DNA from 2 places in the Thioalkalivibrio sp. ALE12 genome. Region 1 is predicted to be linked to the other one. Evidence: riboswitches for the same ligand, from Rfam matches in the RefSeq annotation. Region 1 holds a riboswitch; the other holds the start of a gene.
The links. Region 1 has a riboswitch for cobalamin ahead of bluB (5,6-dimethylbenzimidazole synthase). Riboswitches for the same ligand answer to the same signal wherever they lie in the genome.
Positions count from the first base shown of each region.

Region 2: another riboswitch for cobalamin. It lies ahead of F614_RS0102555 (porin); the one in region 1 lies ahead of bluB (5,6-dimethylbenzimidazole synthase).

Region 1 covers NZ_KB905905.1:264,586-268,004, reverse strand. Annotated here, with positions in the region: gene F614_RS0101270 (iron ABC transporter permease) at 1-635, opposite strand, end outside; gene F614_RS0101265 (cobalamin-binding protein) at 642-1,544, opposite strand; cobalamin riboswitch at 1,691-1,899, shown strand; gene bluB (5,6-dimethylbenzimidazole synthase) at 1,994-2,746, shown strand; gene cbiB (adenosylcobinamide-phosphate synthase CbiB) at 2,743-3,419, shown strand, end outside.
Region 2 covers NZ_KB905905.1:555,973-559,391, forward strand. Annotated here, with positions in the region: gene F614_RS0102545 (DUF4399 domain-containing protein) at 1-114, shown strand, start outside; gene F614_RS0102550 (cytochrome-c peroxidase) at 190-1,194, opposite strand; cobalamin riboswitch at 1,387-1,609, shown strand; gene F614_RS0102555 (porin) at 1,720-2,850, shown strand; gene F614_RS0102560 (cytochrome c) at 2,871-3,419, shown strand, end outside.

The sequences.
Region 1 (3,419 bases):
AGCACGTTCAGCGTGCGGCCCAGCGGCAGGGCGAGGAACACGACCAGCACCAGCAGGATCCAGGCGGGATAGGGGTTGCGGGCATGGGACACATCGCCCATCAGCCAGTACAGCATGCCCGGAAGCTCGGCCGTCGGGCTGACTGCGAGCAGGAAACTGATCATGGCGCCCCAGCCCGCCGCGACCACCACGCCCGTCAGAAGCAGGCGCGTGGGGGTCCAGCTGCCGGTACCGTGCGCCAGGCCGAACACGATCACCGTGGACAGGAGGGCACCGGCGAACGCGGCCAGCGAGACGGAGAACATCGACAGGCCCGCGAGCATCGCCAGCAGGGCGCCGACGGAGGCGCCGCCGGAGAGGCCCAGCACGTAGGGATCGGCCAGCGGGTTGCGCAGCAGCACCTGCATCAGCGCGCCGGCCAGACCCAGCAACCCGCCTGCGGCAAAGGCCGCCAGGGCGCGCGGCAGGCGCAGCTCCAGCACCAGCGTGTCGTGCAGGCGGCTACCCTCGCCGAGCATCACCGCCAGCAGGTCGCCGGGCGCGATCGCGACACTGCCGAAGGCCAGCGCGATCAGCACCGCCAGCAGCGACGCCGGCAGCAGGACCGCGGCGGCAAGGAGGAAGGCGCGGGTCACGAGGGGTCAGTCCGCCCGGCGCAGGCGCGCCCGCTCGAGCTCCTCGCACATCAGGCGGGTGCCCTCGGCGATGCGCGGGGTATGGCGCTGCAGCAGGGACGGCGGGATGAAGAACAGGTTGTCGCGCTGGACCGCGGTCATGTCCTCCCATTGCGTCCAGGCGATGACCCAGTCGGGGCGATCCTCGCCCATGCCGCCGCCAATGATGACCTCCGGATCGGCCTCGATGACCGCCTCGCGATCCATGCGCGGGACCAGGCGATCCAGGTGGCCGAATACGTTTACCCCGCCGCACAGGCGGATCGCCTCGCTGATCAGGTGGTCGTCGTTCACCGTCATCAGGGGCTGTTCCCACACCTGATAGAACAGGCGTACCGGGTCGCGCTCGGCGTAGTCCTGGCGCAGGGTGTCGATCGCCTCCTCGAAGGCCTGCACGGCCGCGTCGCCCTGCGTCTCGGTGCCGGCGAGCTGTGCCATGCGGCGCATGCTGGCGGCCACGCCGTCGAAGCTGCGGGGCTCCGACACGTAGACGTGGAAGCCGAGCTCGCGCAGGTGTTCGATCTGGGATTGCGAGTTTCCGCTGCGCCAGGCAACGACCAGGTCCGGATCGAGCTGCACGACGCGCTCCATATCGATGCGGCTGTAGCCGCCCACCCGGGGAAGCATCTCCGCCTCCGGCGGGAAGTCGCTGTGCTGGGTCGCGCCCACCAGCTTGTCGCCGGCCCCGACGGCGAACAGGACCTCCGTGATATGCGGGGCGAGGCTGACGATACGCTCGGCGGGTTGTTCCAGCCGGATCTCGTGACCGTCATCGTCGGTCACCGAGACCGGGTCGGCCAGTGCCGGCGCCGTGCAAAGCAACGTCGCGACGAGCAGGGCGGAGGAGCGTCCGAGGGTCTTGAAATTCATAAAAATCCGGTGGTTGTGGCGCTGTTGCGAGGTCGAATGGAGGACGTCTGCGGTAGTGCGCGCAAGCCGCAAAAGCGTTTCATCATAGCAGCATGGGCAAGATGGTTTGGTGCCCAAATTGGTCGGGGGCGCGCCGAACGCGTATCATACGGCGGCTTGAATCAGGTGCCTGCAATGCGCAGGTGAAACGGGAAGCCGGTGCAAATCCGGCGCTGCCCCCGCAACGGTAAGTGAGCGGCGAACCACACCGCAGGCTTGGCCACTGTGCCCCCACGGGTCACGGGAAGGCGTCTGTGGCATCGGCAGCCGCCGACGCTCGCGAGCCCGGAGACCGGCCTGGTGATGACGCATCCTGCGATCGTGCGGCGGGCAACGATCGAGGGCACGGGCACCATCTGCGGTGCCCGTTCCTTCGTGGTTTCGCCGTGCCGTCGCCCCGACGGAAACGCATGACGAACCCAGACCCCAAACCGAAAGAAGGGCATCCGAACGCGTTCGCCTCGGCCGAGCGCGAGGCGGTTTATCGCGTGATCGGGGAACGCCGCGACATGCGCCATTTCCGCCCGGATCCGGTGGATGGCGCTACGCTGCGCCGGCTGCTGGAGGCCGCCCACCGCGCGCCCAGCGTCGGGTACATGCAGCCCTGGCGCTTCCTGCGGGTAACCGATCCGGCGCTGCGCGAGGCCCTGCATGCCCACGCCGCGGACGAGCAGGCCCGCACCGCCGAGGCCTGCGGGGAGCGCGCGGCGGAGGTGCACCGCCTGAAGCTGGAAGGGATCCGCGAGGCGGGGGAGTTGCTGGTCGTGGCCCTGACCGACGGCCGCGAACGCTATGTGCTGGGGCGCCGTACGCTACCGGAGATGGACCTGTGCTCGGCGGCCTGCGCGATTCAGAACCTGTGGCTGGCGGCCCGCGCGGAGGGGCTGGGCATGGGCTGGGTCTCGCTGTTCGATCCGGACTGGCTGGCGCGGCAGCTGGACATGCCGGAGGGCGGCTATCCGATCGCGGTGCTGTGCCTCGGCCATGTGGAGCGTTTCTACGACCGGCCAATGCTGGAGACCGCGGGCTGGGATCGTCGGCGGCCCCTGGAAGAACTGGTCTTTCAGGATCGCTGGGGCGTGCCCGGCGAGCTGGCAGCCGACCCGGATGCGGCAGGCGCCGGAAACGGGGCGGACGAACGGACCGGATCCGACAGCGCATGAGCGCCTTCCTGATCCTGATGGGCGCCCTGATCCTCGATCGCTTGTTCGGCGATCCGCGGCGATTCCACCCGCTGGCCGGGTTCGGTCGGCTGGCGGCCTGGGCCGAGTCCCGCTGGCATGCGCCCAGTCGCCTGCGCGGGGCGTTGCTGCTCGCGGCGTTGGTCCTGCCATGGGTGGCGCTGGCCGCTCTGGGGGCGTCGCTGGCCTGGGGCTGGTTGCTGTCGCTGGCGATCCTGACCCTGGCGATTGGCTGGCGCAGCCTGGACGAACACGCCGAGGTGGTCGCGCGGGCCCTGGAGACGGATGATTTGCACGGTGCCCGCACGGGCGTGGGGATGCTGGTCAGTCGGGACACGGAGGCCCTGGACGTGCGCGGGGTGAGCGGGGCGACCATCGAGTCGGTCCTGGAGAACGGCAACGATGCGCTGTTTGCCACGATCTTCTGGTTCCTGGTCGCCGGGGCACCAGGCGTGGTGGCCTACCGGCTGGTCAATACCCTGGATGCGATGTGGGGGTACCGTAACGAGCGGTATGCCACGTTCGGCTGGGCGGCCGCGCGGCTGGATGACGCCATGAACCTGATCCCGGCGCGTCTGACGGCCCTGGCCTATGCCCTGGCGGGGCGCGGGCGGGACGCATTGCAGTGCTGGCGTGAACAGGCCGCCGGATGGAA
Region 2 (3,419 bases), 290 kb from region 1:
GAGCTGGAACTGGAACCCGGCGAATACGCCCTGCAACTGCTGTTCATGGACTACCGTCACATCAGCTTCGACCCGCCCGTTGTCTCCGAGAAGATCACGATTACCGTGGAATAGATCTGTACCACACCATCAAAAAGCCCCCCTCCGTTTCCGGAGGGGGGCTGGCGCATTCGATTCCGATGCGGCCGGTTACGGCAGCGCAGGAATCTCGAACTGCGGCATGTCGCCGGTCAGCGCGTGCATGAAGGCCTCGATATCCGCGACCTCGTCATCGCTGAAGTCCTGCCCCAGCATTTCCTCGCCCATGATGCGGATCGCCTCTTCCAGCGTGGCGGTCTCCCCGTTGTTCATGTAGGGGTAGGTCAGGGCCACGTTGCGCAGGGTCGGGGTCTTGAACGCAAACCGGTCGCTCTCCTCACCCGTGACCAGGTAGCGGCCCTCGTCCTCCGAACCCGGCACCTGGATACGGTGGAAGTTGCTGTCGGTCAGCGCCGGCCCACGGTGACAGGCCACGCAGCCGTTGTCGGCGAACAGTTTCATCCCGCGCATCTGCTGCTCGCTCATCGCGCCCTCATCCCCGGCCAGCCAGCGATCCAGCGGCGAGTTCGGGGTGTTCAGCGTACGCTGGAACGTCGCCAGCGCCTTGGCCACGTGGTCGGTATTGATCACGTTGTCGCCGTCATAGTCGGGATAGGCGGCCTCGAATTTCTCCTGGTACTCATTGAACTCCTCCAGGCGGGCGATCGCATCCTCCAGCGGCATCGCCATCTCGATCGCGTCCTGGATCGGGCCCAGGGCCTGCCCCTCCAGGTCGTCCTCTCGGCCATCCCAGAACTGCGCGGTGAAGAAGCCGGAATTCAGCACGGTCGGGGTATTGCGCTCGCCAACCTGGCCGTCATGGCCTACCGCGCGCGGGATGCGGTCCGCCCAGCCCAGCGCCGGGTTGTGGCAGGTCGCGCAGGAGATCACGCCGGAGCTGGAGATGCGCGGCTCGAAGAACAGCATCTTGCCCAGCTCGATCTTCTCCTTGGTCATCGAGTTGTCCGCCGGGATCGGCGGCAGCGCCGGCAGCGGCTCGAACACATCGCGATACTGCGAGTAATCAGTATCCGCCACGGCGGGCGCGGCCACGCCCAGCGCCAGGGCGGTGCAGGCCGAAAAGATGGCGCTGCGAAGATAAGAACCTCGGATCATGGCAAAGTCTCCCTGAAATTGGATCGGTGTCGGCGAAGACCGATATAGACTCGGTCCAAATCACCTGAATCCCACCCTATCGACCCGGTATTCGATCGACCAGCGAAATCAGCGCTCCCGTTGATCCAGATCAATCACTGCGGTTGGTCGCTCATCAAACGCTCTTCTTGCCAGCCTGTTTGCACCCCAGTACCCTTCGCCCCGCCTCCAGGTGCCCTGGCGTTCCATCGCCGGGGATAATCGGGAAGCCGGTGCGCGAACTGCCGTTCGCAATGCCGGCACTGCCCCCGCAACGGTAGGTGAAGACAACGGATCAACAACCACTGCGCCGCAATTCGGTGTGGGAAGGCGATCCGCCCGGGCACCCCCGCCCGCTTCACGAGTCCGGAGACCGGCCAGGAGGAAACCTGACGCTGCGGCGGGCAAGCGGTCGGGTCGGGCTTGCTGTGTCTATAGTCCCCGACCTCCCCTGGCCCACCCAGCGTCGTTCCATCCACGGCGCACGGGGTGTGCGTCCCAGGGAGAATGACCTTGAACAAACCGACCCGACGACCCGGCCGGCCGCCACTCCTGGCTCCGGCCCCGACCCTTCTCGGCCTGTTGATCGCCAGTGGCGGGGCTTCCCCCCTCCAGGCACAGTTCGAGTTCGGCAGCGAAGCCGACGGCTTCGCCATCACCCTGGACCCGCTCATCCAGGGCCGCTACGCCATCGAGCGGGTCGACGAGGGAACCACCACCGAATTCGACTTTCGCCGTGCCTGGCTGGACACGACGGGCACCCTCTTCCACCCCGATCTTAGTTTTCGCCTGCAGCCCGACTTCAGCAGCGGCGAGCTCTCGATGCGCGATGTCTGGCTCCAATACGCACTGACCGAGTCCCTCGACCTGCGCGCCGGCCAGTTCACCGTGCCCTTCGGCCTGCCGCGGGACATCGGTGGCCCCAACCGGCTGTTCACCGAATTGAGCATCGCGGGGAATCAGTTCGAGGTCCCGGCTGGACGCGATACCGGCGTCACCCTACTGGGGGGCGACGGCGACGACCGGGCCTGGGCCATCGGCGTGTTTGATGGTCGCGGCCGCCTTGACCAGCGGGATGACCGACCGTCCACCTCCGGCCACCTGTTCAGCGCTCGGGGGGCCTGGGCACCGGTAGGCACCCTTCCACGCGACAACACGACCGTCGGCAAGCCGGTCGAGCATACAGTGGCCCACGGCGTCGGCCTGCAGGCGGCGAACCGCAATCACCTGCGCGACTGGACTCGCGGGCGGGAGAACCAGGTAAATCAGCAACGCGCCGACTGGGTCACCGCAACGGCCGACAGCGTCGTCAAGTTTGCCCGCACCGCCATTTCATTCGCCGCCTTCCGCCGCGACGTATCGCCCGATCACGGCCCCGCATACCACGACTTGGGCGCCGAACTCGAGCTGGCTCAGGCACTGCCCTGGGAGGGGCTAGAGGTTGCCGCGCGCCACGCTGTGCTGCGCCACGACGCCGGCGACGACCTCGGCACCGACGAGCGCTGGCAGCGCGAGCGGGGCGCCGGCCTCAACTGGTACCACCGCGGCCAGCGACAAAAAACCCAATTGATGTGGCTGGACCGCGACGCCGGCACTTCGGACTGGGAGCTGCACTTGCAGCACCAATTCCGCTTCTGACACTGGAAAGGAGATCCGACATGACTCGAACCCCCTTTACACCGGCCCTCCGGATCGCCGGCCTTGTCCTGTTCCTGCTTGCTGCCACCGGCGCCCATGGCGACGAGGTGACGCTCCCCATGCCCGGCCCCTGGGGCAAAGACTACAGCGAGACGATGGACAACCCGGCCACAGTAGACGCCACCGAGGCCTTCCAGCGCTTCCGCCAGCAAAGCATGCAGGGCACCTCAGCCACCTACCGCAGCATCGAGCAGATCCTGCGCTACGACGCACCGTTCGCCGAGCGCCTGCCCGACCTGGCCGAGGAACTGGCGCGCCGAGCCGCCGACATCGAAACCTGGTTCGCTCGCGAGACCCCGGCGCGGGACGGCGAACCCGGCGCCCTGCCCGCGGCCTGGGAGGACCCGGAGTTCTCCGAGTACAAGGCAGCCTACCGCGAGGCCGCCGAACGACTGCAGCGCAAGGTCGAGGCGGCCGAGGACCTGGAGAACGAAGACTTCCAGCTTCGCGCCACCGAGGCCCTGAACGGCGTGCGCCACCATTGCTTGGCCTGCCACGACCACTACCGC